DNA from 3 places in the Arthrobacter sp. STN4 genome. Region 3 is predicted to be linked to each of the others. Evidence: riboswitches for the same ligand, from Rfam matches in the RefSeq annotation. Region 3 holds a riboswitch; each other region holds the start of a gene.
What was found. Region 3 has a riboswitch for cyclic di-AMP ahead of MMF96_RS13165 (hypothetical protein). Riboswitches for the same ligand answer to the same signal wherever they lie in the genome.

Region 1 (7,346 bases), on a different contig from region 3:
GCGGCCCTTGCCACCTGGTCCGTGGTGGCCCCGGCGTAGCCGCGTTCGGCAAAAACTGCCGTCGCGGCCTGGAGGATGAGCCCCCGGCGTTGTTCCGCCGGCAGCCGCACGGCCCGTTCGGCAGCTTCCTGGACTGATTTCTTGACCATGCTTGACATGTTATCAGTTGATTACTACATTGGTCGTTTAAGTAATCATTCAATTACCTCACTTCTGAGGAAGCCTCCCATGAAACGTCCCGCCCCCCTCTGGCTGGCCATCGCGGCCGCATCCCTGCCCGTCTTCATGGCCACCCTGGACAACCTGGTGGTCACCAATGCGCTGCCTGTCATCCACGAGAAACTCGGTGCCGGGGTCGAGGAGCTGCAGTGGGTGGTCAACGCCTACGCGCTCAGCTTCGCCACCTTCATGCTGCTTGCCGTGGGTCTGGGCGACCGGTTCGGCCGCCGCCGTGCCTTTCTGGCCGGGCTGGCCGTCTTTACCCTTGCCTCCGCCGCCGCGGCACTGAGCACCGACCCGTCCGCGCTCATTGCGGCCAGGGCCGTGCAGGGGCTCGGGGCCGCCGCGCTGATGCCGTTGTCGCTGACGCTGCTGGCCGGATCCGTCAGCACCGCGCGGCGGCCCCTGGCCATCGGCATCTGGGGCGGAGTGTCCGGGCTGGGCGTCGCCGTGGGCCCGCTGGTGGGCGGCGCCGTGGTGGAGGGCTGGAACTGGCAGGCCATCTTCTGGCTGAACGTCCCCCTCGGCGCCATTGCCATTCCGCTGGTACTGCTGGGCCTGCCCAACAGCTTCGGCGCCCGGGTCCGCGCCGACGTGACGGGGCTGGCCCTCTCCGGCCTTGGCCTGCTGGGCCTGGTGTTCGGCATTGTGCGGGGCAACGCGGCCGGCTGGTCCAGCGCACAGGTGCTGTTGCCGCTCATTGGTGGCGGCCTCCTGCTCCTGGCCTTCGTCGCCCGGGAGTCCCGCACCGCCGCGCCACTGCTGCCCCTGCGCCTGTTCCGCGACCGCAGCTTTACGGTGGCCAACATCGTGGGGCTCACCTTCAGCTTCGGCATCTTCGGCTCGGTGTTCATCCTGATCCAGTTCCTGCAGGTGGTCCAGGGGTACAGCCCGCTCCAGGCCGGCGTGCTGACCATGCCGTGGACCCTGGCCCCGATGGTCGTCGCCCCGCTGGCCGGCCTGCTCGCGCCGCGGCTGGGGACCCGGACCCTCATGGTCACCGGACTGGTGCTGCTGGCCGGCGGCATGTTCTGGCTCGCCGCAACACTCAGCGCGGACATTGCCTACCTGCTCATGGTGCCCGGTTACCTGGCCGCCGGGATCGGCATGGGCCTGGTGTTCGCGCCCATGTCCACGGCGGTCCTGGCCAACATGCACCGCCACGACCACGCCAAGGCCTCCGGCGCCAATGCCACGCTCCGTGAAGTCGGCGTGGCCCTGGGCGTGGCTGTCCTGACCGCCGTGTTCACCGGCGCCGGCGGGCGGCTCACCCCCACGGGGTTTGTCAGTGCCGCCATCCCCGCCGTGTACGTGGGCGCCTCGGTCCTGGTCGTCGCGGCGGCCGCAGCCCTGTGGCTGCCGTCCCGGAACCGGGCCCGGGAGCTGGCCGCCGCAGTGGCCCGGGACGCGGACGACGCCGGCACGCCCGTGCCGCTTCCCTCCCCCGTCAGCGCCTGACCGGGCCGGCTCAAACGCCGGCCCAGGCACCGCCGTCCAGCCAGGCGAGGGTCTGCGGCCAAAAGGAGTCCCGGTAACGGCCGTGGAACAGCGCGAAATGGCCCAGCGACGGCTCCCCGTAGTATTCCGGATCAAGGTGCAGCACCGTGGACGGGCTGTTGGGCGTATACGCCACGGCCCGTTCCATGGCGGCGGTGGTCGCGTAGGAGTCATCGCTGGGGGCGAGGGCCAGGATCGGCGCCGTGACGGCGGCCTGGTGCGCCAGCAGGGCGCTTCGCACGGGGCCGGCTGCCGCCGTCGTAAAGTCCTTGCGGCTGCGCGCCCAGTCCAGCGCCACCCCGGCCGGCAAATCTTCCATCAGGCCCAGCCGCTTCGCCGGAAAATAGCCAAGGATGCCCACCAGCGGCAGCATCAGCAGGGCCCGGCCCCAGTGCCCGATTTGGTGCCGCAGCCGCAGGTCCCGCCAATAGGCATGTTGCGCGCCCACGGTCAGGATGCGGCCCAGCCCGGCGGCATGCCCCGCCAGGCCCACGCCAAAGCCGCCGAAGCTGTGGCCCACAAAGTGCACCGGCAGCCCGTCCGCCTGCGCCAGTGCCCAGGCCAGGACTGCGTCAATGTCCAGCGACCCCCATTCAAACCAGCGCACGTGCTGCCCGCGCAGCGATCCGCCGCGGGAACCGCCGATCCCCCGGTAGTCGAAGGTGAGGGCCGCATAGCCGTTTTCCGCGAGGTACGCCGCGTACCGGTGGTAGTAGGAGGCCTTCACGGCCGTGGCGCTGGCAATGACCACCGTCCCGCGCCGAGCAACGCCCGCGGGCACGGCAAACAGCTGCCCGGCCAGCACCCGTCCGTCCGCGCAGGTGAACGTTACGTCCACGGCAGCCCGAATGCGGTGAGGGGCTCCCCCATTTTCGCCCCGTGCGGCGGGACCACCATGACGCCGTCGGCCGCCGCCATCCCGCGCATCATGGCGGAGTCCGTGTTGGCGCACGGGGATGCCAGCCCGTACAGCAGCCGGTACGGCATCAGCCGGGTGGGTCCGTGGTACTCCTTGATGGGTGATCCGCACGCCACCTCGAACGTGGGCGGCAGGGGGCTGCTGCCGAGCCTGGCCAGCAGCGGCGCACCAAGCGTCAGCAGGGCGATCATGGCCGCCAGCGGGTTGCCCGGCAGGCCCACCAGGAAGCGCCCGTCCGGGAATTCGGCGAGCAGGCTGGGGTGGCCGGGGCGCATGGCGATGCCGTCGACGTGGAAAGTCCCGCCCATGGCGGCGATGGCCGGGCGCAGGAAGTCCGCGCTGGAGCGGCCGGTGGCACCCGTGGTGATGACGACGTCGGCCGGGTTCCCTTCGGAGTCGGCGAGGGCCTCCAGCGTGGCCGCCAGGTTGTCGGCCGCGCGGCGCAGCCCCACCACGGTGCCTCCCAGCAGTTCGACGACGCCGCCCAGCTGCGGGGTGAAGGCGTCCCGGACCTGGCCGGGTGCGGGGATGCCGTGCTGGACCACCTCGTCGCCGGTCAGCACCAGCTGCACCGCCGGGCGGCCCAGCACCGACAGTTCATCCAGGCCGCCCAGCGCGGCCAGGGCAAGGTGGGCAGGGTTCAGCACGGTGCCCGGCTTGACCAGCAGCTCCCCTTCGGCCGCCTCCTTGCCCGCAGGCCTGATGTGCTGGCCGTTTTTGGGTTCCCCCGGGCGGGCGGCGCCGCCGCGCACCAGGACCGGCAGGCCGTCGTCGTCCGTGGAAAGCAGGCCTGCCTCGCTGCGCAGGACGGCCTTGGCACCGGGCGGGACCAGGCCGCCGGTGACGATGGGCGAGGCCTGCCCGGGGGCGAGGCGGCGGCCCGGCCCGGCCAGTATCCAGGGCGGGCTGCCCGCCACGGCCCAGCCGTCCATGGCCGAGGAGGCATAGTGCGGCATGGGATGCAGGGCCACGATGCCGGCCGCCAGCTTCCGTCCGGCACCCTGCGCCAGCTCGACGTCGACGGCGGGCAGCGGCCGGGCCACCTCGTACGCGGCGGTCCGGGCCTCCTCCCAGGTGTGGGGCAGGGTGCGCGGCTGCGGTTCAGGCTGCGGCTCCGCGGCGGGCTGCAGTGCCGCAGGCTGCGGTTCCGGCTCCCCGGCGGACGGGGCCGCTTCGGCGTAGGCTGCCACCTGGCCCCCTATTCGGCGGCGGAAGCGGGCGCTTCGGCGGCGGCCAGCTTCTTGGCCAGGCCCAGCGCGGCAGCCATCGACTGTGCGGAATCCGCCTGGCCCGACCCGGCCGCCAGACCCGCTGCCAGCCCGGCCACAAAGGTGGTCAGCGGCGCCGCGGGGCGCACCACTGCATGCGCGGCCACGCCGGCCAGGTTCAGCACGGCATGGACATCCACCTCAATGTCGGCGATCTCAAAGGCGGCCAGCAGTTTTGCCAGCCACGCGTCCAAAACCTCGTCGTTGTTCTCCATGTCCGTGCCCTTCCCGTCCGGGTTGCCCGGCCAGCTCAAAGCGGGGCGCCGATCCCGTGCAGGCGGGCGTCGTCCCAAGTGTCGATGTCCGCCGCCAGCCCCGCCGGCACGGCACATTCCTTGATGTTCACACTAGCAAGCAGCGAGAAGACCGACGCATTTTCCAGCCGGTGCGCCGCCCGGGCCTCCGCCACCGCGGCCTGCAGCGCCGCCAACGGATAAATGGCGGCCAACGGCTGGCGGCGCCCGCCGTCCACGGCCATCACCGCCTCCGAGGCGCCGCACCCGGCGGCGGCTTCGGCCAGCAGTTTTGCCAGCGGCCCGGCCTGCGGCATGTCACAGGCCAGCACCAGCACCCGGCCGCCGGTGCCGTCCAGGGCCGAGATGCCCGCGGCGATGCCGGCCGCCGGGCCGGAATACGGCGGGTCCTCCTGCACCAATTCCAACCGCCCGGACCGCCGGCCCGGACCCAGCCAGGCGGCCAGCTGCCCCACCGGGCCGACGACGGCGGTCCTCCCCCGTGCGTTCCCGGCGGACGTCGCGTCCACCACGGCCTGGGCGGCACGCAGGGTGTGCGCCAGCAGCGTTTCCCCGTTCACCAGCAGGCCGGCCTTCGCCACGCCGCCGAGGCGGCGTGAAAGCCCTCCGGCCAATATCACGGCCTGCACGGCTGCCCGCTTCCACTGTCCATGAAACCCATGCTAGCCCGCCCCGTTCCTACGAACGTCTGCACCGGCCCGGACAGGACCGTGCCGGATGCCAAGCCAGACGGCGGGCCGCGCACCGCGGGCACGGCTGCCGGCGGTGTTGTGACGGACGCCGGGCCCTGGGCCGCGGCTGCCTGCGTCGGCGGCCTGCCATTAAAAAGCACCGGCCCCGTCCTATGGACGGGGCCGGTGCTTGGAAGCTTTTCGGAACTAGTGGCCCATCGCGATGAACACGGGGGCCGAGCCGCCAACGTCGACCGACCAGACGACGGTGCTGCCGTGGAAGCCGCCGTGGACGGCCTGGCCGTTGCCGATGTAAACGGCAATGTGGGCCATGCCCAGGCCGCCGTCGGCGTAGTAGATCAGGTCACCGGGCTGTGCTTCAGCCTCGGAAACCGTGCGGCCGAGGGAGAGGTAGCCGGCCGGCCAGCCGTGGTAGTTGATCCCGGCCGCTGCCAGCGAGTTGGTGACCAGCATGGTGCAGTCCTGGGCCACGCCGAGCTGGGCCAGGGCCGCAGCGGCGATCGTGGCGCCAATGCCGCTCTTGGTGGCGGGCTGGGGGGCTGCTTCGGTGGTGGTGACCGTGGCGGCCGGAGCCGCTGCAGGGGCCTGGGCGGCGGGCACCTGGGCAACGTCGCTGCTCTGCGCGGCCACGGGGGGCGTGACAACAACGGGAGCCGGGGTTGAGGTCACCTTGGGGGTTGCGAAGGAGATCTTCACGGTCGACTTTGCAGTCACTGCCGAGGCAAGCTGCGTGTTCTGGCTAAGCGTGGTGCCACCGTCGGAGGCGCGCTCCACAGTGGGGGTGGCGGCATTTGCTGCAATGCCGGAAGTGAGGACCAGTCCGGAAGCTGCTGCGATTACAGCGGCCTGGCGTCCGACACCACCGACGTTGGAGCCGACGGCTTTCGTGATGACGGAGATCGGGCTGGTCTTAACAACCTCGGCGCGGTGACGCCCAAGGGCAGTGTTTGAAGACAAGAAGGATCCTCTCCCAAAGCCTGCGAGGTAAGCTGTCGGATTCGGATGGGAGTCACCCGGCCGCTCCACACCCGTTCCAGGAATTGTTTTCCATGGACGGACGCTTCGCGGCTTCACCCCTAGGACTTCCATAAAAGAAGCCCGATAATGGTTCCCCCGCCCCTGCCAGACGATTGATACGAACGGACCGTGAGCGGTGGCAGAGCTAGGCAATCCACTCACAGGCGCCAGCTTGATTCGAAGTTGGCGCGGTTACGACGGTACAACAGATTTTTTCCAATGTCACGTTCAGGTCACGGTCGTGTCTCTAAGTCGTGACCTGGCCCCCCTTGTGGAGGACTTAAAGCCACCCGGTCGGGTCAACGGTCTGGTCGTCGACCATGACCTCAAAGTGCAGGTGGCAGCCGGTGGAGGCCCCCGTGGTGCCGCTGAGCGCCACCTGCTGCCCGCGCTCCACTTCCTGGCCCACCTTCACGCCGATGGAGCTCAGGTGGTTGTACGACGTCGAGAGGCCGTTGCCGTGGTCGATGACCACGCGGTTGCCTCCGCCGTAGGGGTGCCAGCCGGTAAAGGCCACCGTGCCGCCGGCCGCGGCGAACACGGCCGTGGAGCACTGGACGGCATAGTCCTGCCCCGTGTGCATTTCCCCCATCGCCCCGGTCAGGGGGTTGAGGCGTGAGCCAAACGGCGAGGACGGCGTGAGCACCTTCAACGGCGCCGACAGCGTTCCCTTGGCAGCCTGCGGCGTGACGTTGGAGGCCTTGACCTTCAGCGTTTCCTTCAGTTGTCCATCCGGGTTGAGTGCACTGGCAATGGACGGCGCTTCAAAGGTAATCGGCACATCTGCCGCCGCGGTGACCAGTGACTGCGACGCGGCCGGTCCGGCCGGGGTGTCGCTACCGGCCAGCTGAAGCGCCCCGCCGGCCGACGGCACGGTCACGGCGAGGGCCAGGCCGGTGGCGGCCAGTGCCATCCCGACTTTCTGGCCGGCCCCGCGTCCAATGCTGCTGCGGATCAGCCCGCCCAACGTGGGGTGGGGTGCTACGCCCGACCGCTCGGCCGCGAGCAGCTCCCGGCGGGTTGGCTGGGCAGTCGCTGCCGGTTCGGTACATGGCGGACCCGCCCGGCGGCGTCCGCGCTGCTTGACCTCTGACACTAAAAACCTCTCTGCGAAGCACCTGCGGAGTTAGCTGTCGGATTCGGATCAGAGAGTGCAATGGTTGATCCGGCCTGGCCCGCGGCACGCGCAATGCACCGGCTCCCGCCCCGTCCTGGGCATGGTGCCTGATGGGTTGCGGGTGGTGCGAGACCTGGCTTCACCCCAAGGCAGGCTTCTCGGCCTGCCGGTTGTGGTTCCCCCGTCCTTGCCTGAAACGGTTCATTCCCCCTCTGAAGGCAAGGCTCGGTGTCAGAGGTTGGTAACGCTTTGGTTACAGCGCCACGTAGTTACTATACGGTAAAAACGACAGCCGTGATAATTCCGTTATATTTGGCGGGCTGCGCGTCAAGCGCCTGACGCGTTCCGCCGCAGCCACGGCCG
Region 2 (7,346 bases), on a different contig from region 3:
GAGAAGTAATCTGTTCTTCTTTGGCGGGTTCGGTTTGCTGGCCGTCGCCATTATCGTCGTCGTCACGGTTGTCATCACCGGATCCATCCAGACCCGCAATACGACCGCTGAGGCAGCCAAAAGCCCCATCGCCGGAGTCAAGACCTACCCGAATCTCACCCGTAACCACGTCCAAACCCCGGTGACCTACCCGCAGCAGCCCGGGGTCGGCAGGGACCATGCTGCGACGTGGACCAACTGCGGGACCTACACCACCCCCGTGAACCAGAACCGGGCCGTGCATTCCCTCGAACACGGCGCCGTATGGATCAGCTACAAACCAGGCCTCTCCGGGACCGATGTGACCACACTGACTGCCCTGGTCAAGGGGAAACCCTATGTCCTCCTCAGCCCCAACCCGGACCAGGCAGCGGCAGTGACCGCGTCCGCCTGGGGCACCCAGCTGGACGTCTCCAACGCCGGGGACTCCCGACTGCCCGTCTTCATCAAGGCCTACGCCATGGGCCCGCAAACACCGGAACCCGGGGCCGCATGCTCCGGCGGAGCCAACGGCTAAACAAGCCCACCTCTGAAAGGACAGCACATGAAACAGAATCTCCCGGCCGATGACGCCGCGAAGAACTACCGCCACCACCGACGCCTGGTCAGGATAGGCCAGGCCATCATGGTTTTGGGCCTCCTGGTTGGAATTTCACACTGGATCGCCCACTTCGCCGTGCCCGGCGGCCCGCCAGGGATCCAGGACCTCCTCATCGGCTACCCCACGGCCGCGGCCGTGCTGATCGTCGGGGCCGTCCTGGCGGGCCGCACCGCACCGCAGAAGCGCTGACATGCCACCTTGGGACGTCGTGGCCGGGTCCTGGACCCTGAACTGGGCTGCAGTGTGCCTGCTGGGGCCCGCCGCGATCCTCTATGCTCGAGGACTGGCCCGCGCCCACCAGCGGGGTGTGCGGTGGCCGGTGTGGCGTTCCCTGTCCTTCTATGCTCTGGGGCTGGGCAGCTTTGCAGTGCTCAGTTTTGGTTTCCCCGGCGTCTACAGCCATGACTTGCGCTGGGTCTTTACCCTCAAGATCACCGGCTACCTCTTTGTTGTCCCCCTGCTGGTGGGACTGGGCAAACCGCTCACCCTGGCCCGGGCAACCCTGGGCCCCGCCGGGGTGGCCAGGCTGGAGGCCTTTCTCGGGCACCGCCTGATGCGCCTGCTGGGCAACACGATCATCGCCGCGCTGCTGGGCCTGACCCTGTTTACGGTGTTTTTGACGCCCTTGTTTTATCCCCTGCGCACCAGCCCCGTCGCCGACGTTCTCGTGACCGTGGTGGTGCCGCTGATGGGGTTGTTGATGACGGTGCCGATCATTGAAGAAGGGGCCAAGGCGGCGGTGAACGCGTTGATCGTGGTGGAGTTCATCTTCGTCTTTATCGAACTCGTCCTCGACGCCGTCCCCGGGATCATGATGCGCATGGTCCCACAGATCTTTGACGGCGCCACCGTGGGGCTGCTGAACCATCCGGGCTGGATGCCCAATCCCTTGCGGGACCAGCAGCTGGCCGGAGACCTGCTGTGGTTCGTGGCCGAAATAGTGGACCTGCCCCTGCTCATTTTGATGTTTGTCCGTTTCTCCCGCAGCGACCAGCGTGAAGCGCGCTCCTTCGACAGGCTCAGCGACGACCAACTCGCCGAACTCACCCGGGAACACCTGGCCAACCGGCGGGACCACGACGGACGGACTGCCACCGGCCCAGCCGTCGGTTCAGCCCACCCCCGGCAGGGATCACCTTCCATCGGTGATGGGGGGCCGGTCAGATGAACGGTGCAGGGTCGACGGTTTGGCCGTCGACCATGACCTCAAAATGCAGGTGGCAGCCGGTGGAATTGCCGGTCGAGCCGACACCGGCAATCTGGGCGCCCGCGCCCACTTGTTGGCCGACGCTGACCCCGATGCTCTCCAGGTGGTTGTACGTGGTCTTGATGCCACCCCCATGGTCGACGACGATGCGGTTTCCGCCACCGTACTGGCTCCAACCGGCCTCGGTCACGGTCCCTGCCCCAGAGGCGAACACTGCGGTTCCGCACGTCCCGGCGAAGTCAATCCCGGTGTGCAGTTCCCCGCCGGCCCCGGTCAGCGGATTGCTCCGGTACCCGAAGGGTGAGGTGACCGTCAGGGCGGCCAAGGGCGGGCGCAGCCCCGAGGACGGCTGGTCCGGGGCCGCTGGGGTCTGGGCAGCCGGTGCCGCTGTTGGAGCCGGCGCCGGGAGCGGGGATTCCTGCGCGGCGGCCGGGTGCAGGGCGTCGGCGGCCAATGCAGAGGGCGCGGGCTTGCTGCGAACCACTGGATGGGCGAAGGACACCGCGATGTCCTTGTCCGCTGTCACAGCCGGTTGCGTTGAAGTCGTGGCTGCGCCGGCGGTCACCGCCGGGGCAAGGTGGCCGGTATCGGCGTGGGCGGCCGGAAGGGCTGTCAGCGCAATGAATCCTGCCGCGGCCACGGCCATCCCCAAGGGCCTTCTGCGCGTGAAATGTTTGGCTTCAACTTCAGTGGTGGTGGCCCAATGGCGGCCACGCGAGGTGGGGACGGGCATGGCAGTGGTGGCGCGGCGGCGGCCGTGCTGGCGGTGGGTAGACATGGTGGGGTTCCTCTCGGCGCCGGCGAAGTTAGCTGTCGGATTCGGGCGAGGGGCCTGCCCGGCCCGCCCAACACGCAGCCGCAATGGCTGTTGTTTGTTGAGCGTGCTTCACCCCAAGGTGCACCAACGCACCGGTGGTGGTTCCTCCGCCCCCGTCGGGAAGCTGAACGGTCGCGGGCCGCCGACGGGGTTTGGCGAAACGGCCCACGAACATACCCGTTAGGGGTATGTGTTTTTACCAGCCTAACCGACAAAAACCAAAAGTTACAATTTCGTTATATGAGGATACCGATGCCCCATCCCATGCCCCAAAACCCCCCGACTGCATTAGCGACTTCGTCAACGGCGCCGCCGTCCCGGCGCCGATTCTTCCAGCTATCCGCCCTGTCCGGACTAGGTACCTTCGCTTTGTCGGCGTGCGCATCCAACGATTCGCTGGCTCGGCAGGCCAACGCGGGAGACAACAAGAACTTCATCGCCGGGGACGGATCCGTGGCCCAGTACGCCAAGGCCGAACGCAAGCAGCCGGTCGTCCTGTCGGGCAAGTTGTTCGATGGCACCGCCGTGGAGTCAGCCGCGTGGAAGGGCAAGGTGGTGGTGTTGAACTTCTGGTACGCCGCCTGTTCCCCTTGCCGCCTGGAAGCACCCCGGCTGGAAGCCCTGTACAAGGAATTCAAGCCGAACGGTGTCCTCTTCTACGGGGTCAACATCCGTGACCGGGAACCGGAGGCCGCGGCCTTCGAGCGTACTTTTGGTGTCACTTACCCCAGCATGGAAGACTCCGACGGCGGGGTGCTGCTGTCCATGACCCAGTACGTCCCGCCGCAGGCGGTCCCCACCACGCTGGTGATCGACACGAGCGGCAGGGTCGCCTCACGCATCCTTGGCACCGCCGACCAGGGCACCCTCAAAGCCCTGATCTCCGACGCCCTGGCAGGGAAATAGCCGTGCCACCAACGAAAGAGAGTTCCACAGCCGCACCGACGCCCCCGGCCGGCGACCCTGTACTTCCCCGCTTGGGCGCCTGGGGGGCGCTGCGCTGGGCGTGGCGGCAGCTGACCAGCATGCGCAACGCCTTGTTGTTGCTGCTGTTGCTGGCCGTGGCCGCCGTGCCCGGTTCGTTGTTTCCCCAGCGACCGGTCAACCCCGCCGTGGTCACCCAATACCTGAAGGACCATCCCGGCTACGGGCCGTGGCTGGATCGGTTCCAGTTCTTCAACGTCTATTCCTCCGCCTGGTTTTCGGCCATCTACCTGCTGTTGTTCCTGTCCCTGATCGGCTGTGTCGTCCCCAGGACCCGGGCGCATTGGAAGGCCATGCGTTCGGCTCCTCCCCGCACCCCCAAGCGGCTGTCCAGGCTGCCCGAATACGGGACCCTGGAGCTGCCGGAATCGGCCGGGATCAGTGCCGGGCAGGCGGTTCAGGATGCGGCACGGCTGTTGCGAAGGCGCCGTTACCGGGTCCACATCTACGATGCCGGCGGGGACCGCCCCTCCGTCGCCGCCGAACGGGGACTGATCCGGGAGGTGGGGAACCTGCTCTTCCACGTCTCCCTGATCGGGGTCCTGGTCTGCGTCGCCATCGGGGGCCTGTTCGGCTACCGGGGACAGAAAATCCTGGTCGAAGGTGACACCTTCGTCAACACCCTGGTCGGCTATGACCAGTTTTCCCCCGGGCCCAACTTCAACCCCGCCCGGCTGGACCCATTTGCCATCACGCTAAACAAATTCGCGGTGACCTTCGACCGTTCCTCGGCCGCCCACTACGGCCAGCCCATCGACTTCACCGCAGCCGTGACGGTGACAGACAAACCCGGGGCGGAGCCGGTAAAAAGGATCCTGAAGGTCAACGACCCGATCACCGTGGGCGGGGCCAGCTTCTATCTCGTCGGCAACGGCTACGCGCCCGTGGTGACCGTCAAGGACGGCACCGGGAAGACCGCGTTTAGCGGGCCCGTCGTGTCCATTCCCAGCGACGGGGCCTACACTTCCCTGCTGGTCGTCAAGGCACCCGATGCCAGGCCGTCCCAACTGGGCTTCGTTGGCTTCTTCCTGCCCACCGCGCTGGTCAACGACCAGGGAATTTCCTACGCCAGCGACCCGGACCCGCTGAATCCGCGGCTGAACCTGAATTCCTACTACGGCGACCTGGGACTAAATACCGGGCAGCCACGGAACGTCTACACCCTGGACACGAAGAACCTGACCCCCCTGAACAACCGCAACCTCAAGGCCGGCGGTATCGTGCTGGCCCCGGGGCAAAGCTACACCCTGCCCGAAGGAAAGGGATCCATCAGTTTCGACGGGATCAAGCGCTACGTCGGCATCGACATTCGCCATGATCCCGGCCAGGTCGGGGTGCTGATCTTCGCCCTCGCCGCCCTGGCCGGACTGATCGCGTCCCTATTCATTGGCCGGCACCGCGCCTGGGTCAGAACGGGAACCCACCCGGACGGGCGGACCATGGTCGAATACGCGCTCCTGGCGCGCGGGGAGAACCACCGCCTCGCCGCCGAAGCCGCAGCCATCGGCCGGCTCCTGACCAAGGAATGGTCGGCGCCGGCCACCAACACGAACCATCTCGCTAAGGACCAGTAATGCCAACCATCAACGAAGCCTTCGCCCTCTACAGTGAGCGGTTCATGCTCCTGGCCGGGATCGCCTATGTGGCCGCGCTCATCGCGTTCGCCTGGGACCTGGTAAACACCAGCAAAACGGGCCGCACCACACAGCTACATGGCGTGGCCTATGCCCCGGCATCCCAACCAGCCGTTATCGGGCAAAAGATCCCGGCCCGCGCTGGCACCACTGGCCACGGCACGCCAGGGTTCCAGGAGGCCGCATCCGACCTGGAGGGGCCGGAGGGCCGGGCCGAGCGACCCACCAACCAGCACTCCGGCCCGCACCCAGGCTTGATGGCGGATGATTCCATGCGGTACGGCCTGGCAGGCCCCCGCAAGGCCGCCCGGATCGGGGTGACCCTGACCGTGCTGGCCGCCGCCATCCATGCCGCCGCCGTCCTCGCCCGAGGCCTGGCCGCCGGTCGGGTCCCATGGGGGAACATGTACGAATTCTGCACCACCGGCGCGCTCGTGGTGACCCTGGTCTTCCTCCTGGTGCTCACCCGCCGGGACCTGCGCTTCGTGGGCACCTTCGTCATCGGTCTGGTCCTGGTCATGCTCACCGCTGCCTCCGTGGCGTTCTGGACCCCCGCCGGGCACCTGGTCCCGGCCCTGCAGAGCTACTGGCTGGTCATCCACGTCTCCATCGCCGTCGTCTCCTCTGCCCTGTTCACGCTCACCTTCGCCCTCTCCGTGCTCCAACTGCTCCAGTCACGACGCGAAACGTCCCTTGCCGCCGACAAGCCCGATCGGTTGATGTTCCTGCGCCTGGTGCCCTCTGCGCTGAGCCTGGAAAACATGGCCTACCGGATCAACGCCATCGCCTTTATCGGCTGGACCCTGACCTTGATGTTCGGAGCGATCTGGGCCGAAAAGGCGTGGGGCCGGTTCTGGGGCTGGGACACCAAGGAAGTCTGGACGTTCGTGATCTGGGTGGTCTACGCCGGCTACCTGCACGCCCGCGCCACCCGCGGCTGGACAGGCACGCGCGCCGCCTGGCTCTCGATCGTCGGTTACCTGTGCGTGGTCTTCAACTTTGCCATTGTCAACGTCTTCTTCTCCGGCCTGCACTCCTATGCAGGGGTCGGCAGTTGACCCCATCCCCCATGTCCGCCCCTCACGTAGAAGATCCCAGCCTCGGGCAGCACTCGCGACGACGCACGCGTGGCATCACTGTGCACCCAGTAGCGGCCCTTGTCTTAGTCACGGTAGCGGTCACTGGCTGCACGGCAACCCTTGACATCAAGGCCGCACCTGACGCCAATAATCCCGGCTGCGCCACGATTCTCTCCCAACTTCCCGACACCATTGGAGGCCTGTCACGAAGAGAAACCACGGGTACCTCAACGGCCGCCTGGGGCTCACCGTCCGGTGTGGTTCTACGCTGCGGCGTTACCGTCCCAGGACCCACCACACTGCCGTGCGGAACGGTCAACGGAGTAGACTGGATCGTCCAGGAAAGTGGCACCACCAGAACGATGACCACCTACGGCCGCATCCCAGCCACCGAGGTCATCATGGCGGTCGATGACTCCCACGCAGGCGCCGTCCCCGCGGCGCTGGGGGCGGCCATATCACTGCTGCCCGCCACCCATCGGTGTGTCGGGCACGCGGACGTCCCGGCGCTGCCCACAGACTGACACCCGGGCCTCCTTCAAATGGAGGGGCCCGGGTGTCAGGAAGGGTTTCGGACTACCTGCCGAAGCGGCGCAGCCGCAGGGAATTGGCGACCACCAGTACCGAGCTGGCGGCCATCGCGGCACCGGCAATCATCGGGTTCAACAAGCCCAGGGCGGCGACGGGGATGCCAATCGCGTTATAGAAGAAGGCCCAGAACAGGTTTGTCTTGATCGTGGCGAGGGTTTTGCGGGAGAGTTCAATGGCCGTGGCCACCTGGCCCAGGTCGTTGCCCATGACCGTCAAATCGGCGGCCTCGATAGCCACGTCCGTGCCGGATCCCATGGCAACGCCCAGGTCGGCCTGGGCCAGGGCGGCGGCGTCGTTGACCCCGTCGCCGGCCATCGCCACCGTGGCCCCCGCGGCTTGGAGTCGTTTGACGGCCTCTACCTTGCCCTGGGGCAGGACGTCAGCGAAAACGTCC
Region 3 (7,346 bases):
GGCGGGGCGCCATGGACCCCCAGCAGCTCAAGGCTGCGCTCGGCGATGCCGTGCGGAGCCTTGGCGAGGCCGGGAAGAAGAAGGGCGCGTCCACCACGCTGCCCGCGGTTCTCGGGCTGCTGCAGGCGGACGGCCGCATCCGGCGCGTGCCCGTGAACGGAAGGCTGGACCAGCAGCGTTACGCCTACACGGCGTGGGGGCTGGCGGCGTCCACGCTCACACCGGAGCAAACCCGGGCACGGCTGATGGAATGTTACCTGGGCTGGACCGGGGGAGCCGGGCTGAAGCAGACCCAGTGGTTCACCGGCTTCACCGTGGCCCAGACCAAGGCGGCGCTCGCCGGCGCCGGAGCGGTGGACGTGGACGGGCTCTGGATCCTGCCGGCCGACGCCGACGAGCGGGAAAACTTCGCGGCCCCGAAAGAGGAGCAGGTCCGGCTTCTGGCCGGCAGCGACTCCCTGTTCCTGCTGCGGCGCAATGCGGCCGACCACTTTGCACCGGAGGACCAGGGGCGCCGGCTTGGCAGCACCCGGCTGGCCCTGCAGGCAGACCTGCCGGACCACCCGATCGTGGACCGCGGCCGGATCATCGGCCTCTGGCAGTATGACCCCGGCGAGGGGCGCATGGCCCACTGGCTCTTTAACACCCCCACGAAGGCCGTGAAGCACCGGATCAAGGAGGTCGAGGCGTTCATCCGGGAGGACCTGGGCGACTTCCGCAGCTTCAGCCTGGATTCGCCGTCGAGCCGGCAAAAGCGGATCGATGCGCTGGACGCGGCAGGCTGACCCCGAATGTCAGCGGTGCGCGCCGAAGAAGTCCTTCAGCAATGCCGCGCATTCGTCCTCCCGCACCCCGGGAAACACCTCGACCCAGTGGTTGAGGCGGCGCTCGCGAAGCACGTCAAACACGGAGCCGGCGGCCCCGGCCTTCTCGTCCCACGCGCCGAAAACCACCTTCGGCACCCGCGCCAGCACGATCGCCCCGGCGCACATGGTGCACGGCTCCAGCGTGACCACCAGCGTGCAGCCCTCCAGCCGCCACCCGCCAATCCTCCGGGCAGCCTCCCGGATGGCCACCATCTCGGCGTGCGCCGTGGGGTCCCCGTGCGCCTCCCGTTCGTTGCGCCCCACGCCGAGCACCCCGCCGTCGGGCCCCAGCACGACGGCGCCGATGGGTACGTCCCCCGTGTCCAGGGCGCGGCGTGCCTGCTCCAGGGCAAGGCCCATCCACGCAGCATGACGGGTCGTGGCGGGCGTCTCGGTTTGGCGGGAATTCGATAGGGGGGACACGGCTCAATGGTAGCTTTTATCTATGCGCGTACTGGTTGCGGATCATCCGCTGATTGCCCACAAATTGACTGTCCTGCGGGACAAGAACACCCCCTCGCCGGTTTTTCGGCTGCTGACCGAAGAACTCGTCACCCTGCTGGCCTACGAGGCAACCCGCGAGGTGCGCGTGGAGCCGGTCAACATTGAAACGCCTGTGACATTCACGATCGGCACGGGCCTGGTCAAGCCCACCCCGCTGGTGGTGCCGATCCTGCGCGCCGGGCTGGGCATGCTCGAGGGCATGACGCGCCTGCTGCCCACGGCCGAGGTCGGCTTCCTCGGCATGGCCCGCAACGAGGAGACTCTCGAGGCCATCACCTATGCCGAACGCCTGCCCGAGGACCTCACGGGCCGCCAGGTGTACGTGCTGGACCCCATGCTGGCCACCGGCGGCACCCTGATCGAGGCGTTCAAGTTCCTCTTTGACCGTGGCGCCGCGGACATCACCTGCATCTGCCTGCTGGCCGCGCCGGAGGGCCTGGCCAAGCTGGAAGCCGCCCATGGCGACCGCGACAACGTCCACGTGGTCCTGGCCTCGATCGACGAGGGCCTGAACGAAAAGTCCTACATTGTGCCGGGCCTGGGCGACGCCGGCGACCGCCTGTACGGGGTCGTGGACTAAGGAAGCAACGAGAAAGGGGCCAACCCGCGAGAACGGTGTCAAGCATCACCGTTCTCGCGGGTTGGCCCCTTTCTCGCGTCAGGAGGGGTGCCGGTCAGTACCAGCCTGCCGCCACTTCCTGTCCCCAGGCGCCGCACGGGGTGCCGTAGCGCGCCTCAATGTATTGCAGGCCCCAGCGGATCTGCGTCCTGTAGTTGGTGCGGTAGTCCGCGCCCACGCTCGCCATCTTCTCGGCCGGCAGCGACTGGGCAATGCCGTACGCACCGCTGGAGGCATTTTCCGCCGAGGTCAGCCAGCTGGATTCCTGGGTCCACAACAGCCGCAGGCAGCCCATCTGGTCCGCACCCCACCCCTTGGCTGCCAGCTGGCCCGCCGCATACGCCTGCGCGCCGGCGGGGTCGTCGACGAGCACGGGGGCTGCGGCCTTGGCCGGGGCTGCGGCCTTGGCGGGGGCGAGGCGGGTGACGCCGTCGGACTGGCTCTCGACGGTGGGGGCCTTCGCTTTGGCTGATTCTTTTGCCTGGGCCGCGGAGCCGACGTCGATGCGGGAAAAGCTGACCGCAATGCCCTTCGGCGCTGTAACTGCCGACGGCGTTGCGCCCGTCGTTGCGCCGGAAGTGGCGCCCGCCGTGGCGCCGGTGGCGGCACCGGAAACCAGGCTCGCCGCGGCGAGCCCGCCGGGGACGTTGTTGGTGGCTGCCTGTGCCAGCCCGCCCCCGGCCAGGAGGGCTGCGGAGACGGCCACAACGGCCATGCGCCGGGCCGGGCCACGGGTATTTGTTGCCTCGGCCTCCTGCCTGCGGGCCTCGCGGCGGGAAATCTTGCGTACGGGCTCGGCGCGGCGCCGGCCGTGCTGGGGTGCTGCAGACATAAAAGTAGGGCCTCTCCACGCCTGCGAGGTGAGCTGTCGGGAACGGATGGGAGCATCCGGCCGGGCGGCGGGCAGCAGCAGCTGCCCGGACTTTCGGCTTAACCCCAAGGGCTTCCATGGGTAGGAGGCCCGCAAAGATTGGGTCCCCCGTCTCTGCCATCTGTGTGAACGGGAAATGGGCGGCGGCAGAGCTCGGCGAACCGTCCATTTGTGCCAAGGAACCGTGGGTGGCTCGGCGGGCACCCTGCCAACGTTACCGAACCAGGAGCGCATTGTCACATTTTGATAACGGTGTGGCCAGGGTGACATTTACTTAGCAATGCTAATGACCTATGCTAACTAAGAGAAGATACGCAACTTTTAGCACCAGGTTGATACTGACGATGACTCAAGCACCCACCACCAAAACCCTGCCGGCCAAACGCCCCGCCGGCCCAGGCCCCCTTGCCGCCGAGCTGAGGGTGGCCGTCATGCGCACCTCCCGGCGGCTGCGCGCCGAAGCAGCCTCGCGGGATATCAGCCCCGGCCAGTATTCCGTCCTGGCCGGCATCCTCAACGGGCCCCTGACCGTGGGGGAGCTGGCAGAACGCGAACAGATCCAGGCGCCGTCCATGACGCGGATTGTCAACGGCCTTGAGGCCGCCGGATACGTCACGCGCGGGGACAACCCGCACGACCGGCGCCAGGTCCTGGTCCACGTGACCGAAGCCGGCACCGCCATACTGCAGAAGGCCAGGTCCCGGAGGACGCAGTGGCTGGCCAAGGGCATCGCGGGCCTGTCCCCGGAAGAGCGCGCCACGCTCCACGAAGCCGCCCGGATCCTGCAGGAGATGAGCGCCAGGTGAATTCCATGTTCCGCGCCCTGAAGGTCTTCAACTACCGGCTCTGGGTGACCGGGGCGCTGGTGTCCAACATCGGCACCTGGATGCAGCGGGTGGCCCAGGACTGGCTGGTGCTGACCATCCTGACCCACAACTCCGGAACCGCCGCCGGCATCACCACCGGCCTGCAGTTCCTGCCCATCGTCTTCCTGGGCCCCTTCGCCGGCCTCCTGGGCGACCGCGTCAACAAGCGCAAGCTGCTGCTGTGCACCCAGACGGCCATGGGACTGTGCGCACTGCTGCTGGGGCTGCTGGTGGTCACCAACACCGTGCAGCTGTGGCATGTCTACGTCCTGGCATTCCTGCTGGGCGTTGCCAGCGCCTTCGATGCCCCGTCGCGCCAGGCGTTTGTCTCCGAAGTCGTCAGCAAGGAGGACGTGCCCAACGCCGTCGCCCTCAACAGCGCATCCTTTAACCTCGCCCGCCTGGCGGGCCCGGGCGTGGCCGGCCTGGTCATCGCCCTGTTCGGCACGGGCCCGGCCTTCCTGATCAACGCGGCCAGCTTTGTGGCCGTGATCTTCTCGCTTTGGCGCATGCGTGTGTCCGAACTGCAGCCCGTGGTCCGCGTGCCGCGGGGCAAGGGCCAGATCCGTGAAGGGTTCCGTTACATCCGCCAGCGCCCGGACCTGATGATGATCATGGGGCTGGTGTTCATGGTGGGCACCTTCGGCATGAACTTCCAGATCACCAACGCCCTCATGGCCACCACCATCTTCCACCTGGGCCCGGGCGAGTACGGGCTGCTGGGATCCGTCATGGCCATCGGCACGCTCGCGGCCGCCCTGCTGGCGGCGCGGCGCAAGACGATGCGGACCATGTACATCGTGGGCGGGGCCCTGGCCTTCGGCGTGATGGTGGCCATCGCCGCCGCCATGCCAAGCTATGCCCTGTATGCCCTGGCGCTGGTTCCGGTGGGCCTGGCGGCGCTGACCTTCATGAACGCGTGCAACACCACCGTCCAGCTGACCACCGACTCGGCCATGCGCGGGCGCGTCCTGGCGGTCTACATGGTGGTGCTGCAGGGTGGGACCCCGATCGGCGCCCCCTTGGTCGGTTGGATCGCCACCGCCTTCGGTGCCCGCTGGTCGCTGGGGATTGGTGCCGTGGTGGCAATCGTCTCCGGCCTCGCGGCCCTGATCATGATGAACCGGCGCAACCACGTCAGGCTGCGCGACCAGGTGCGCAGCCTGCGGCCCTTCTCGGCGGCCCAGGCCGCGGACCGCTAGTCCCTCCCTCCCATAACATCATTTTCCGCACAAAATCTGCGCGTCCCTGGATGGATATCCAGCCGCCTGAAAGCCGCCAAGTGCCAATCATGAACGAATTGATGCAATATTGAAGATCCGCGAAATTATTAATCCATCAAAGACTATTCGAATCAAATAAGTTCAACGTCAACCGCATTACGTGAATAAAATGGTGACCAAGCAGTTATGTAAGATTGGTCACAATATACCCATAAATCTCATTATGTGGACAAATGGACAGTTTGTTACTTGCGGGTTTCATTTATTACGTAGGACACTTGCATTGTGAACACCCACCCAGTGAATTCTGCAGCCGCAGCCACCGCCACCCATCAAGCCGGCGGGCGCCATTTCTGCTGTTGTCGAATGCAGTCCTAGTCAGCACCCCATTTCTAGGCATTCGTGGCCAGCGTGGCCAGCCCCAACGGGCATTCAGTCCAGGCCTCCAGGGCATGAGAAAAGCATTCGCGCCGTAGCTAACGGCCAAACACCGAGGTAGTTCAATGTCAGTTGCATCCGGATACGTCCACATCTCAGTCCGCAACGCCGCCAAGGCCGTTGCCCGCAGTGCGGCCCAGCCCCGCCCCGCCGGGCAGGACCACCCGAGCTACGGCAATCCCGCAGCGTACCGCCGCGATGCGGATTCCGCCGCGGTCCGGCTGCGCGCCGTGCCCGAGGCAGCGCCCATGACCGCACCCACCCCCGTCATTGCCGGCAGCGACACCCTCCGCGGCGTCAACCCGGACAACGTCGCCCGCGGCTTTGTGCTGTACGTGGGCGTGGACGAGGACACGGCGGCCGCCGCCGGGACCTCCCTGGCCAAGCTGGCCCAGGACATCCGCGCCTACGCCCAATCACTGGTGCCGCAGGCACAGAGCTATGCTGCCGTGGCCATTGCGCCGTCCGACGCCGTGGGCAGCCCCCTCGACGTGGTCCGCTCCACCTTCGGCGACCCCACCGTGGCCACCCGCCAGCGCCCGGAGCCGGTCCGTCCCCCCGTTGCCGCCGAGCAGCGCCCCACTGGCGTCCTGATCGACCTGGCACGCCGCGAAGTCCACCTCGACGGCGAGACGCTGAACCTGACGTTCAAGGAATTCGAGCTGCTGAACTACCTCGTCGAAAACGGCACCCGCACCGTGGGGCGCGACGAACTCCTCGACGGCCTCTGGGGCAACGCCGACGAGGTCCCCAACGAGCGCACCATCGACGTCCACGTCCGCCGCCTCCGCTCCAAGCTGGGCCGCCTCGCCAACACCGTGCGCACCGTCCGCGGCGAAGGCTACCGTTTCTACGAGCACCCCGAGGTCGTCGTCTGGGCGGCCCCCGAGTACTCGATCTAACGCAAGGCCATATTCTTCAGGCACGACGACGGCCGCGGCACCTGGGTGCCCCGGCCGTCGTCGTGCCGTGGGGTTCCCTTACTAAACTGTCAGCATGAGCGAACACCACATCAAGCGGCTGGTCCTGATGCGCCACGCCAAGGCGGCCTTCCCCCTGGGCGTTGGGGACCACGAGCGGCCGCTGGCCCAGCGGGGGCACCACGAGGCGCCGCTGGCGGGGAAGTGGCTGCTGGAGAACGGGATTGTGCCCGACTTCATCCTGTGCTCCGCGGCGCTGCGCACGCGGCAGACCTGCACCTGGGTGTGTGAGCAGCTCGGCGAGAAGGCACCCACGCCCAAGCTCGAGGAGGCGCTGTATGCGGCCGGCCCGCGGCGCATGCTGGCCGTGGTCAACCACGTGCCCGAAACAGTGACCACGCTGATGGTGATCAGCCACATGCCCGGTGTCCAGGAGCTGGCGCTCACGCTGGCCTCGCGCGATTCAGACCAGGACGCCTACATGAACATGGCCACCGCCTACCCCACCAGTGCGTTCACGGTGCTCGAACATGCCGGCGACTGGGCCACGCTGGACGGCCAGGATGCCCGGGTCACCCACTTTGTGGTGCCGCGCCCGGGACGGTAGCGCCTACGCCAGGGCGCGGACCAGCGCCTCGTCCCGGTCGCGGAGCAGGCGCACGGAGACGTCCGCCTCCGGCACCAGCGCATCGGCGCCGTGGTAGAAACCCGGGTAGACCTGAAGCGCGGTTGGCACGCCGGCCTGCAGCAGGCGCGCCGCATACTCGATGTCCTCATCCCGGAACAGGTCCAGCTCGCCCACCTGGATGAGCGCGGGCGGCAGCCCGGACAGGTTCCCGGCCCGGGCCGGCGCCGCGTACTCGCTCACCTGGTCGGTGCCGTGCGCCGGGCCGAGCAGCCAGGACCAGGCCTGCGTGTTGCGTTTGCGGTTCCAGGAGGGGATGGCCGGGAACTCGCGGTTGGACGGGGTCTGGTCCCGGTCGTCAAGCATCGGGTACGCCAGGTACTGGAAGCGCAAGGCCGGCCCGTCCTGGTCCCG

Region 1: it holds a riboswitch for cyclic di-AMP, as region 3 does, so the genes downstream of both, MMF96_RS17170 (NlpC/P60 family protein) here and MMF96_RS13165 (hypothetical protein) in region 3, are expected to answer to the same signal.
Region 2: it holds a riboswitch for cyclic di-AMP, as region 3 does, so the genes downstream of both, MMF96_RS08930 (M23 family metallopeptidase) here and MMF96_RS13165 (hypothetical protein) in region 3, are expected to answer to the same signal.

What each region holds. Positions count from the first base shown of each region.
Region 1 covers NZ_JAKZGX010000032.1:26,146-33,491, forward strand. The annotation lists gene MMF96_RS17140 (TetR/AcrR family transcriptional regulator) at 1-149, opposite strand, end outside; gene MMF96_RS17145 (MFS transporter) at 229-1,677, shown strand; gene MMF96_RS17150 (alpha/beta fold hydrolase) at 1,688-2,554, opposite strand; gene MMF96_RS17155 (molybdopterin molybdotransferase MoeA) at 2,545-3,825, opposite strand; gene MMF96_RS17160 (DUF6457 domain-containing protein) at 3,834-4,118, opposite strand; gene MMF96_RS17165 (NTP transferase domain-containing protein) at 4,154-4,786, opposite strand; gene MMF96_RS17170 (NlpC/P60 family protein) at 5,036-5,806, opposite strand; cyclic di-AMP (ydaO/yuaA leader) riboswitch at 5,810-5,995, opposite strand; gene MMF96_RS17175 (M23 family metallopeptidase) at 6,147-6,779, opposite strand; cyclic di-AMP (ydaO/yuaA leader) riboswitch at 6,965-7,224, opposite strand.
Region 2 covers NZ_JAKZGX010000009.1:55,665-63,010, forward strand. The annotation lists gene MMF96_RS08915 (DUF3105 domain-containing protein) at 1-556, shown strand, start outside; gene MMF96_RS08920 (hypothetical protein) at 584-829, shown strand; gene MMF96_RS08925 (cytochrome c oxidase assembly protein) at 831-1,808, shown strand; gene MMF96_RS08930 (M23 family metallopeptidase) at 1,801-2,625, opposite strand; cyclic di-AMP (ydaO/yuaA leader) riboswitch at 2,631-2,832, opposite strand; gene MMF96_RS08935 (TlpA disulfide reductase family protein) at 2,929-3,570, shown strand; gene MMF96_RS08940 (cytochrome c biogenesis protein ResB) at 3,690-5,222, shown strand; gene ccsB (c-type cytochrome biogenesis protein CcsB) at 5,222-6,340, shown strand; gene MMF96_RS08950 (DUF3515 domain-containing protein) at 6,352-6,885, shown strand; gene MMF96_RS08955 (cation-translocating P-type ATPase) at 6,938-7,346, opposite strand, start outside.
Region 3 covers NZ_JAKZGX010000018.1:7,041-14,386, forward strand. The annotation lists gene MMF96_RS13150 (DNA glycosylase AlkZ-like family protein) at 1-785, shown strand, start outside; gene tadA (tRNA adenosine(34) deaminase TadA) at 795-1,289, opposite strand; gene upp (uracil phosphoribosyltransferase) at 1,312-1,950, shown strand; gene MMF96_RS13165 (hypothetical protein) at 2,045-2,821, opposite strand; cyclic di-AMP (ydaO/yuaA leader) riboswitch at 2,828-3,013, opposite strand; gene MMF96_RS13170 (MarR family winged helix-turn-helix transcriptional regulator) at 3,205-3,666, shown strand; gene MMF96_RS13175 (MFS transporter) at 3,672-4,928, shown strand; gene MMF96_RS13180 (winged helix-turn-helix domain-containing protein) at 5,453-6,289, shown strand; gene MMF96_RS13185 (histidine phosphatase family protein) at 6,384-6,914, shown strand; gene MMF96_RS13190 (alpha/beta hydrolase) at 6,918-7,346, opposite strand, start outside.